Regions from separate parts of the Mesorhizobium sp. M1142 genome, predicted to be linked through region 2. Evidence: predicted binding sites of a transcription regulator. Region 2 holds the regulator's gene; the other holds the start of a gene.
What was found. Region 2 encodes PhoB, which activates phosphate uptake and scavenging genes when phosphate is short. Its sites were predicted from a motif close to TGTCATNNANCTGTCAT; they were not measured.
Positions count from the first base shown of each region.

Region 1: NKH42_RS26925 (LTA synthase family protein) is a predicted target of PhoB. The motif match lies at 2,150-2,166, and genes of this name have one in related genera.

Region 1 covers NZ_JAMYMK010000023.1:12,945-18,994, forward strand. Annotated here, with positions in the region: gene NKH42_RS26925 (LTA synthase family protein) at 184-2,109, opposite strand; gene fabD (ACP S-malonyltransferase) at 2,357-3,322, shown strand; gene fabG (3-oxoacyl-[acyl-carrier-protein] reductase) at 3,383-4,120, shown strand; gene NKH42_RS26940 (acyl carrier protein) at 4,308-4,544, shown strand; gene fabF (beta-ketoacyl-ACP synthase II) at 4,579-5,841, shown strand; gene mltG (endolytic transglycosylase MltG) at 5,935-6,050, shown strand, end outside.
Region 2 covers NZ_JAMYMK010000003.1:255,849-261,898, forward strand. Annotated here, with positions in the region: gene pstC (phosphate ABC transporter permease subunit PstC) at 4-993, shown strand; gene pstA (phosphate ABC transporter permease PstA) at 997-1,848, shown strand; gene pstB (phosphate ABC transporter ATP-binding protein PstB) at 1,845-2,648, shown strand; gene phoU (phosphate signaling complex protein PhoU) at 2,681-3,388, shown strand; gene phoB (phosphate regulon transcriptional regulator PhoB) at 3,405-4,094, shown strand; gene NKH42_RS07655 (ROK family protein) at 4,104-5,348, opposite strand; gene xylF (D-xylose ABC transporter substrate-binding protein) at 5,633-6,050, shown strand, end outside.

The DNA.
Region 1 (6,050 bases), on a different contig from region 2:
GAATGTTTTCCTGCATTTCGCCTGACAAAACAAACCGGATGCCCTGTTCGTATAATCGCGGGAGACGGTCGAGGTAACGCCAACAAATCGAACAGCTCTACGCAGTCGGCAATCAGCTGCAACAATTCCCGTCTCTCGACGACACGATCGGAGTTCGCGCATCACGCTGCAACTTCAGCTGCCTCAGCTCGTGTGTGCAGCCACTTTGCCTGTGGTTTCGGGGAAGAAATCGGGCGCCGCATGGCGCTTGCCGAACATCATGTCGTATTGCAGCAGACGGAAGTCGCGGATTGCCGGGTCGATCTCTTTCTGACGCGACCAATCGGGGGTGGCCTCGCCCCCCGGTGCCAACAGCAAATTACGGTCGATGACGCGGTAGCGCTCTCGCAACTGGCCGAGGAAGCCGGTGTAATAGGGATGGCTGATGCCGGCCGTTTTCAGGATATGGTAGGGCAGGAAGGCCGGGCTGACGGCGCCCAGATCCTCGGAGGGGCCGCTGCGGTTCGACCAGACGATCAATGGCGTCTGGTGGTGCTGCAGCATCTGGTCGGCCGGCTCCTTGCGCGGCGCGACATTGTCCTTCAGGAAACCGGTCTCGACGTAGACCGGCCCAAGCGGCGGCAGGTGATCGCCGAAGAATGCGATGACGGTCGGCCGCTCGCGTTTCTTCGCCCATTCGATCAGCCGCTCGAGGCCGCGGTCCGCGTCGGAAGAGCCTTCGGCGTAGCTCAACAGCGATTCACGTGCCCATTGGCTGATCGGCGCCTGCACCTTGTGGGTCGGATTGGTATAGCGATACGGCTCATACGGCCCGTGGTTCTGCAGGCTGACGGCGAAAAAGAAGACCGGCTCGGCGCTGGTATCGGCTTCGCGGATGATCTCGTCGGTCATCGCTGCGTCCGACGCGAGCGGTCCGCGCTTCTGCATGGGCGGCAACGTCTCCTCGGACTTGAAGTCGTTGAAGCCGAAATCGGCATAGACGGCCCCCCGGTTCCAGAACCAGTTGGTGCCGGGATGGATGGCGCGCGCTCGGTAGCCCTGACTTTTCAGGAAGGTCGCCAGCGAGGGAGTCGGTGTCCGCACATATTGCTGGTAGGGAATGCTGCCCGCCGGCAGGAAGGCGTTGGAAAAGCCGGTCAGGGCCTCGAACTCGATGTTGGCCGTCATGCCGCCGAACTCGGGCGAGAACATGTAGCCCGTGCGCAGTGCCCGCACATTGGGGATAGGGTCGGGTGTGATGGTGACGCCGGGCAGCTTGGTCGGATCCCAGAAGGATTCGCTCATCACGACGATGATGTCGGGCTTCTCGGCAGGTACCGAGGCGATCACCTGCGGTTTGCCGATCGCTTCGATCGCCTTGTCGGAATAGCCGGGCGGCGCCGAGACATGCGCCATCGGGACGTTCAGCGCGAAGGCGAGCGCAAAACCGTTCGAGGCATAGTTTTCCTTCTGGTCCCACATAATCGGGATGATCTGCAGCCGGTCGCGCGTCCACGAGAAAGTGGCATAGTCCATGATGGAGACGAAGAAAGCGATCAGCGGCACCGTCAGCGTCAGCCGGGCAAGGCGGCCCTTGTGGCTGAGCGCCGGAACGCGGCGGCGCCATAACCGCCAGCCATAGACGAGCAGCGACAGCCCGCCGACGATGCCGATCGCCAGGGCAATGGCGGTTCCCGGGCGATCGCGGACCAGGAGTGGCATCAGTGCCACGATCTGCCGGGAATAGAGGAAATCGGTCGGATAGAGCGGATCGCCGAGATAGAGCGACTTCTGGTGGCCGACGAACGCCAGCGACAATGTCAGCGGCGCGACGATCATCAGGCTCTGATGGCTGCGGCCGAGCACGGCGTCGAGGCCGATGAGGATCAGCGCAAAAATGATGATCGTGGTCCAGCCGGGTTTGAAAGGCTGCAGAAAGAAATCAATGGTGCCGGCAAAGTTGCCGCGCACGATCAGTTCGATGGCAAACACCAGGATAGCCGCAGCCAGCAAGCTGATAAGGCCATAGCGGATGACAGGCCATCTGCGCGCCGGCAGATAGCCAGTCGACGGATCGCCTTCAAGAAACTGTGGCGCCGCCTCGGCTGCGCTCTGCTTGGTCTTTGCCACTTCAATAGTTCCCCGGCCCGCAACAAAGGCGTCACTCGATTGTCATCGAACTGTCACGCAAAGCCTAGCGCCTGCGGCGGAAATAAGAAGAGCCAGCAAACAAATCGTGAGCGGTTTTCATCATGAGTGATCGCCAAAAAGCCTGCCGAAACAGGCACTCGGCCGACGCCGAGCGGTCAAGGTTGGACTTGACTTGGGCGCACGCCTTGCGTCACAGGCAGCGAGAACCAGCAGCTGGGAGCCGACGATGGCCATCGCATTCACCTTTCCGGGGCAGGGCAGCCAGGCTGTCGGCATGGGCAAGGACCTCGCCGATACTTTTGTGGAATCGCGGCAGATCTTCGAGGAAGTCGACGACGCGCTCGGTGAAAAACTATCGCAGCTGATCTGGGAAGGCCCGGAAGAGACGCTGACGCTGACCGCCAATGCTCAGCCGGCGCTGATGGCGGTGTCACTTGCCGCAGTCCGGGCGCTGGAGGCGCGCGGCTTCTCCCTGAACGGCAAGGTCACCTATGTCGCCGGCCATTCGCTCGGTGAATATTCGGCACTTGCGGCCGCTGGTTTCGTTTCGGTCGCCGACGCCGCCCGGCTGTTGCGTATCCGCGGCAATGCCATGCAGGCGGCTGTACCGGCCGGCGAGGGCGCGATGGCGGCGATCATCGGGCTGGAACAGGCCGACGTCGAGGCCGCTTGCGCAGAGGCCGCCCAAGGCACCGCCAAAGATCCCGCGCAAGCCTTGGTGTGCCAGATCGCCAACGACAATGGCGGCGGCCAGCTGGTGATCTCCGGCGCCAGGCCGGCGGTCGAACTGGCGGCGAAGCTATGCACGGAAAAGGGCGCCAAGCGGGCGCTGATGCTGCAGGTCTCGGCGCCCTTCCATTCGGCATTGATGAAGCCTGCGGCCGAGATCATGCGGGAGGCGTTGGCCGCCGTGACGAAGCGTGCGCCGGTCGTGCCGCTGGTCTCGAATGTTACTGTGACCCCGACGAGCGATCCTGACGAGATTGCCCGCCGCCTCGTCGAACAGGTGATCGGGCGCGTGCGCTGGCGCGAAACGGTGGAGTGGTTCGGCAGCAACGGCGTTGCGACGCTTTACGAAGTGGGCGCCGGCAAGGTGCTGTCGGGGCTGGCCCGCCGCATCAACCGCGATATTGCCACCACTGCCATCGGATCCGCGGCGGATGTCGAGGCGGCGCTGGCGGCGCTTGCATAATCAACTGGCGATTTGACCCCGCTCCATGCAAAGGGTGTTCGCTCAGATCAGGAGGCAAGAATGTTCGAATTGACCGGCCGCAAGGCGCTCGTCACCGGCGCATCGGGAGGTATCGGCGAGGCGATCGCCCGCGTGCTGCACGGCCAGGGCGCCATCGTCGGCCTGCATGGCACACGTATCGAGAAATTGGAGGCGCTGGCCGCCGAATTGGGCGACCGGGTCAAGCTTTTCCCGGCCAATCTTTCCAACCGCGACGACGTCAAGGCGCTCGGCCAGAAGGCGGAGGCCGACCTCGAAGGCGTCGACATCCTCGTCAACAATGCCGGCATCACCAAGGACGGGTTGTTCGTGCGCATGGCTGACGCCGACTGGGATAGCGTGCTCGAGGTCAACCTGACCGCCGTGTTCCGGCTGACCCGCGAGCTTACCCATCCGATGATGCGGCGCCGCCATGGCCGCATCATCAACATCACTTCAGTGGTTGGCGTCACCGGCAATCCCGGCCAGACCAATTACTGCGCCTCCAAAGCCGGTATGATCGGCTTTTCCAAATCGCTGGCGCAGGAGATCGCCACCCGCAATATCACCGTCAACTGCGTCGCCCCGGGCTTCATCGAATCGGCGATGACCGCCAAGCTCAACGACAAGCAGAAAGAGGCGATCATGGCGGCGATCCCGACCCGGCGCATGGGCACGGGCGCCGAAGTCGCCTCTGCCGTCGCCTACCTCGCTTCCAACGAGGCAGCCTACGTCACCGGCCAGACCATTCATGTCAATGGCGGCATGGCAATGATCTAACACTTGGGAAAACGCTTCATTCCGTCTTGGATGCATGGGATTTTTCGTGTAATGCCGCCCGCAACCCGGCGGTTCGGGCAAAAACCGGTCCTGTTCCGCTGCGTTTCCGGCAGGACCATCTTTCAGCTTGATTAGCGGCATTCTGCCCGCTAACGAAGACAGACAACCAAAAGACGAGGATGCCCAAATGAGTGACACCGCAGAGCGCGTCAAGAAGATCGTCATCGAGCACCTTGGCGTCGATGCCGACAAGGTGACGGAGCAGGCGAGCTTCATCGATGATCTGGGCGCGGACAGCCTCGACACGGTCGAACTTGTTATGGCGTTCGAAGAAGAGTTCGGTGTCGAGATCCCGGACGACGCCGCCGAGACCATCCTGACTGTTGGCGATGCGGTGAAATACATCGACAAGGCCTCGGCCTGACGCTATTTGCAGTCATCACCGAGGAGGACCTGCGATGAGGCGTGTCGTCGTCACGGGCCTTGGGCTGCTTTCGCCGTTCGGCATGGGCTTCGAGCACAGCTGGAAGGAGCTTCTGACCGGCCGCAGCGCAGCCAAGCGCATCACCGAATTCGAGGTGGAAGACCTTGCCTGCAAGGTCGCCCACGTCATTCCGCGCGGTGACGGCTCCAATGCCACTTTCAATCCTGAAGCCGTTCTCGAGCCGAAGGAACTGCGCAAGATCGGCGATTTTATCCTGTACGGGATCGCGGCCGCCGACGAGGCACTCAAGGATTCCGGCTGGCAGCCGAAGACGCACGAGGAACAGTGCGCCACCGGCGTGCTGATCGGTTCGGGCATCGGCGGCATCGAAGGCATTGCCGAGAATGCGATGATCCTCAAGGAACGCGGCCCGCGCCGCATCAGCCCGTTCTTCATCCCCGGCCAGATCATCAACCTCGTCTCCGGCCAGGTCTCGATCCGGCATGGGCTGAAAGGCCCAAACCACGCCGTCGTCACCGCTTGCTCGACCGGTGCGCACGCCATCGGCGACGCCGCCCGCCTGATCATCTGGGGCGATGCAGACGTTATGGTCGCAGGCGGCGCCGAAGCGCCGGTGACGAGACTGTCGATCGCCGGGTTCGCCGCTTGCCGCGCGCTCTCCACCGAGCGCAACGACGCGCCGCAAACGGCCTCGCGTCCCTATGATCGCGATCGCGACGGCTTCGTCATGGGTGAGGGCGCCGGTGTTGTCGTGCTCGAGGAACTCGAACACGCCAAGGCCCGCGGCGCCAAGATCTATGCCGAGGTCACCGGCTACGGTCTGACCGGTGACGCCTATCACATCACCGCGCCTGCCGAGGATGGCGACGGCGCTTTCCGTTGCATGACAGCGGCGCTAAACCGGGCGAAGCTGACGCCCGCAGATGTCGACTACATCAACGCGCACGGCACATCGACCATGGCCGACACGATCGAACTCGGCGCCGTCGAGCGGCTGGTCGGCAACGCCGCCTCTAAGATATCGATGTCGTCGACCAAATCGTCGATTGGCCACCTGCTGGGCGCGGCTGGTGCTGCCGAGGCGATCTTTTCGATCCTCGCCATTCGCGACAACATCGCGCCGCCGACCATCAATCTCGACAATCCGGAGCGCGAAACGGCGATCGACCTGGTGCCGCACAAGCCGCGAGCCCGGCAGATCGACGTGGCGCTGTCCAACTCCTTCGGCTTCGGTGGCACCAACGCCTCGCTCGTCTTCCAGCGCTACAATGGCTGACCGCTCTGCCGGTTTCCGTCTGCCGTCAATTTTGCCATATTCGCCCCTACTCTGCCCGAGGGGATTCGTCGCAAGATCAGATGGTAGGGCGCTATGAACACAAATCCGGCCGATAACGGGGAATTCGGGCAACGGCGAGCAACGTCCGGCCCGATCGTGCCGAAAACGGCCAGCGAGGCGTTGCGGCCCGAGGCCGGCACGCCGCCGCC
Region 2 (6,050 bases):
CCAATGACCATCGCTTCCGATGCCATGCCATCATCTGCAGCAGCCCGGGCCAGGGACGCTACGGTGCGGCGCTTCGCGCTCACAGATGCCATATTTCGCGGACTCACCCGCGCTTCCGCAATCCTTGTGCTGGTCATCCTCGGCGGTGTCGCGATCTCGCTGTTTGCCGGCTCATGGCAGGCGCTGTCGTCCTTCGGCTTTTCTTTCCTGACGACTGAGAGCTGGAATCCGGTCACGGAAAAATTTGGCGCACTGGCGCCGATCTACGGCACCCTGGTAACGGCGGCCATCGCCATCCTGATCGCGGTTCCGATCGGCATCGGCATTGCGATCTTTCTCACCGAGCTCTGCCCGCGCCCGCTCAGGCGCCCGATCGGCATAGCGGTCGAGCTATTGGCCGGCATTCCCTCGATCATCTATGGTATCTGGGGCCTGTTCGTGTTCGCGCCATTCCTGCAGACGACGATACAGCCCTTCATCATCAACATCTTCCACGGCGTGCCGGGACTATCCAGCCTTTTCGCCGGCCCTCCTTACGGCATCGGCCTTCTGACCTCGGCGCTGATCCTCGCCATAATGGTGTTGCCCTTCATCACCTCGATCACCAAGGATGTCTTCGATACGGTGCCGGCGGTGCTGAAGGAATCGGCCTACGGCATCGGTTGCACGACCTGGGAAGTGACCCGGCGCGTGGTCATTCCCTATACCCGCATCGGCATCATGGGCGGCGTCATGCTTGGCCTCGGCCGGGCACTCGGCGAAACCATGGCGGTGACTTTCGTCATCGGCAACGCGCATCGCATCAGTGCCTCCCTGTTCGCACCGGGCACGACGATTTCGGCGACCATCGCCAATGAATTTACCGAGGCCGACGGCGACCTCTACACCTCCTCGCTGGTCGCGCTCGGCCTGATCCTGTTCGTCATCACCTTCCTGATCCTTGCCGCCGCCCGCTATATGCTGATGCGGATCGACGCCCGTACGGGAGCCTGACCGATGTCGACATCCTCATCGCTCCACAGCCGCCGCAAAGCCAGGAATTCGGTGATGATGGCGCTTTGCGTCGTCGCCGCCGGCATCGGGCTTGCCTGGCTGGCGCTCATCCTCGGTGCGTTGGTCTATAAGGGCACAGCCGGGCTTTCGTTCGCGGTCTTCACCGAGATGACGCCACCACCGGGCGAGGCCGGCGGCCTGCTCAATGCCATCGCGGGCAGCCTGCTGATGACGATCATCGCCGTTGTCGTCGGCACGCCGATCGGCGTGCTGGCGGGAACCTACATGGCCGAGTATGGACGCTTTTCGCGCATCACCACCGTCGTCCGCTTCATCAACGACATCCTGTTGTCGGCGCCGTCGATCATCATCGGCTTGTTCGTCTATGAATTGATGGTGCGGCCAATGGGACATTTCTCGGCCATTGCCGGCGCCGTGGCGCTTGCCATCCTGGTCATTCCGGTGGTCGTGCGCACCACTGAAGACATGCTCAACCTGGTGCCGAACGCGTTGCGTGAAGCCGGTGCCGCGATCGGCGCGCCGCGCTGGGTGGTGATCCGTTCGGTCGCCTACCGCGCCGCATTGTCCGGCATCGTCACCGGCATATTGCTGGCGATAGCACGCATTTCCGGCGAGACGGCGCCGCTGCTCTTCACCGCGCTCAACAACCAGTTCTGGAGCAGCAATATCAACGCGCCGATGGCCAGCCTGCCGGTGACCATCTTCCAGTTCGCTCTCAGCCCTTACGAGGAATGGCAGCAACTGGCGTGGACCGGCGCACTCATAATCACCCTGACGGTTCTGGGCTTGAGCATCCTCGCCCGCAGCCTTACCGGACGCAGAGAGGACAGATGACACAGATGTTGTCCCCGGACATGACGATGACCGAAACGGTCACCGAGAAGACGAAGATCGAGGTCAAGAACCTCAACTTCTACTACGGCCAGAGCAAGGCGCTGAAGGACATCAGCCTGTCGCTGCCCGAGCGCAGCGTCACGGCCTTCATCGGCCCTTCGGGTTGCGGGAAATCGACGCTGCTGCGCGTCTTCAACCGCATCTACGAGCTCTACCCGAAACAGACCGCCGAGGGCCAGGTGCTGCTCGACGGCAAGAACATTCTCGACCGGTCGCAGGATCTCAACCTCCTCAGGACAAAGATCGGCATGGTATTCCAGAAGCCGACGCCGTTCCCGATGTCGATCTACGAGAACATAGCCTTCGGCGTCAGGCTCTACGAGAATCTCGGCAAGTCCGAGATGGACGGCCGCGTCGAGCAAGCGTTGAAGCGGGCCGCGCTGTGGAGCGAGGTCAAGGACAAGCTAAACGCCAGCGGCTTGAGCCTGTCCGGCGGCCAGCAGCAGCGGCTCTGCATTGCCCGCACCGTGGCAGTGAAGCCGGAAGTCATTCTGCTCGACGAACCGGCTTCGGCCCTCGACCCGCTGTCGACGGCCAAGATCGAGGAACTGATCGACGAGCTGCAAGCCGACTACACGATCGTCATCGTCACCCACAACATGCAGCAAGCGGCGCGCGTGTCGCGCCAGACCGCCTTCATGTATCTGGGTGAACTGGTCGAGTTCGACCGGACCGAGAAGATATTCACGTCGCCCCGCGAGAAGCGCACGCAGGACTACATCACTGGCCGCTTCGGCTGAGCCGTTCCGATCATGCATATGAGGACAGGACCATGGGCGAACACACAGTCGCTTCTTTCGACGAGGATCTCGAGCAGATCAGCAAGCTGATCCGCGACATGGCCGACCTCGCCGGTTCGATGGTCGGCGGGGCGACCAAGGCCCTGTTGAATTCCGATAACGTGCTGGCGCAACGCGTCGTCTCCGACGACGCCATCATGGATGCGCGTCAACGCGAACTGGACGATCGCGCCATCACCCTGATCGCCAAGCGCCAGCCAATGGCTCACGATCTGCGCCATGTCGTCGGAGCGATCCGCATGGCCGGCGACCTCGAACGCATCGGCGACCTTGCCAAGAATATCGCCAAGCGTGTGAGCGCGGTCGGCCTCAGCGCCACGCCGCGCGACCTATCGCATTCCATCGATGCGATGGCGCAGCTAGTGCTCATCCAGGTGCAGGGCGTCATCGAGGAGTATGCTGCAGGCGATGCGGCCGCCTTGGCCAAGCTGCGCGCCGCCGACGAGCGTATCGACGTCAAATACACGTCCGTGTTCCGCGAGCTGTTAACCTACATGATGGAAGATCCGCGCAACATCACTGCTTGCACGCATCTGCTGTTCTGCGCCAAGAATCTCGAGCGGATCGGCGACCATGTCACCAACATCGCCGAAAATGCGTATTATGTGCTGACCGGCGAACAATTGCCGGTCAATCGTCCGAAGCAGGACGAAACGACAATGTCCGCGCCGGTGACATGATGGGGGTGCCCAGCCGATGATCGCACCACGCATAATGGTGGTGGAGGACGAGGAGCCGTTGGGCGTGCTGCTCCGCTACAATCTCGAATCCGAAGGCTACCAGGTCGAGGTGGTGACACGCGGCGACGAAGCCGAGATCCGTTTGCAGGAGAATGTGCCCGACCTTCTGGTGCTCGACTGGATGATACCGGCGGTTTCCGGCATCGAGCTCTGCCGCCGGTTGCGCGTGCGCCCCGAAACCGAGCGGCTGCCGATCATCATGCTGACCGCGCGCGGCGAGGAGAGCGATCGGGTGCGCGGTCTTTCGACCGGCGCCGACGACTATCTCGTCAAACCGTTTTCGACGCCGGAATTCATGGCCAGGGTCAAGGCGCTGCTGCGGCGCGCCAAGCCGGAAGTGCTGTCCAGCGTGCTGAAGGTCGGCGACATCGTGCTCGATCGCGAATCGCACAGGGTCTATCGCAAGAAGAGCGAAATCAGGCTCGGGCCGACCGAATTCCGGTTGCTCGAGTTCATGATGCGGCATCCGGGCCGCGTCTTCTCGCGTAGCCAGTTGCTCGATAATGTCTGGGGCGAGACGATCTACATCGACGAACGCACCGTCGACGTCCATGTCGGGCGGCTGCGTAAAGCCGTCAATAACGGCCGCATGCCGGATGTCATCCGCACCATCCGCGGTGCCGGCTATGCGATCAGGGAAGATTGACCCGCCTGGTCAGGCGACGTTCTTTCTGACGCCGGGCCTCATTTGCGCGCCCGGCGCGAAAATCTCCTGGTCGACGAAGCTTAACGCCCGCATCGCGCAGCCTTCGCGGATCAGCGGCAATTCGTTCGGCTCGGTATCGAAGGAGATCGAGCCCGAGTGCTGGCCGCCGGCGGTCTGGGCGATGGCCTTGCGCAAGGCCGGCTCGATCAGATCGAAGGCGGCGGCACTGGCGCCGACCATCGCGACCGGTGCCGGATCGATCAGCGCGAACAGCGAGCCGAGACCGAAACCCAGCGCTTCGCCGGCCTTGCGGTAGGCCTCGCGTTCCGGCCCATCCTTCTCGCGCGCGCGGGCGGCCAGCGCGCGCATGTCGGCGTCGCTGACGTCGGCGATAGGTTCGCTGTCTTCGCTCATCTGCCTGGCGTTGCGCCAGATGGCATAGTTGCCGGCATAGGCTTCGATGCAGCCGCGCCGCCCGCAACGGCAGAGCGCTCCGCCCGGACGATGGATCATGTGGCCAAATTCGCCGCCCGAGGAATGCGTCCCGGTGAACAGTTCGCCCTTCAGCACAAGCCCCATACCGATGCCATGCGAAAGCAGGATGGCGATGAAGTCGTCGCGATAGCGATCCGGATCGCGCCAGCGCAAAGCCACCGCCATCATATTGCAGTCGTTCTCCACCGTGGCCGGGATACCGAATTCGTCTTCCAGCATGTCGGCAAAGGCGATGTCGGTCTGCGGCGTGATCGGCGACCACAGCATGGCGCGTGCAGGGGAGTCGGTAATGCCCTGAATCGCCAGGGCGATGCGGGCGACACTGCGGGCGTCAAGGTCTGGGTCCTCGAGCCGGCGCCGGACGATGGCCATGCATTCGCGGATCAGCTCGTCGCGCGGCATGGTCAGCGTGTCCAGCCGGCGCTGTTCCTCGGCGACCACCTGTCCCGCATAGTCGATAATGGCGGCCGACAGGAAATTCAGTGACAACACCACGGTCAGCACCGCCGCCGCTTCCGGGTTGAGGGCGAGGCCGACCTGCGGACGACCGCGTTTCAACGAAACGGCCTCACTTGCCTTGCTCTCGGCGAGGATGCCTTCCCGTATCAGGTCGGAGGAGATCGCCGATATGGTTGAATGACTGAGGCCGGTGGTGGCTGCGATCTCCGTACGCGACGGCTGGCCGGCCCGGCGCACCGCCGAGATCACCATCGCCCGGTTGCGCCGGCGCAAATCGTCGTGGCGGATTCCGACCGACATCGTTTTGCTTTCCTCCCGGTTGCCGCGGCCGCTCATGAACCGGAAGCCGTCGGTAATGTCCGACAAATAGTGTCGGATGCGGCAAATAGTGTCAGATGCAGGTGGCGCTGTCATCGTTTATTCCGACGCTCGAAAAAACTCGCACAGTCATCAAAATCCATCACAATCGATGTTGACAGCAGCCGGAGATCGGGCCAGTATTTTTTCGAGGCTCGAAAAAATTAGAGCTTCTAAGCTGGTCGTTGAGCAATTGGTCACGCCGTACGCGGCGCAGGGAGGATATGATGAAGAAATTCACGACCGCCATTCTGGCGGGTGTCGCCATGACGCTGGCGCTGGCGTCGGTGGCGCAGGCGAAAGACAAGGTCATCGGCGTTTCCTGGTCGAACTTCCAGGAAGAGCGCTGGAAGACCGACGAGGCCGCAATGAAGGCGGCCATCGAGGCCGCCGGCGACAAGTATATTTCCGCCGACGCACAGTCCAACCCCGGCAAGCAGCTCACCGACGTCGAGAGCCTGATCTCGCAGGGTGCCAATGCGCTGATCATCCTGGCACAGGATGCCTCGGCCATCGGGCCGGCCGTGCAGAAGGCACTGGACGAAGGCATCCCGGTCGTCGGCTATGACCGGCTGATCGAGAACAAGGACGTGTTCTATCTGACCTTCGACAACAAGGAAGTCGGCCGCATGCAGGCCCGCGAAG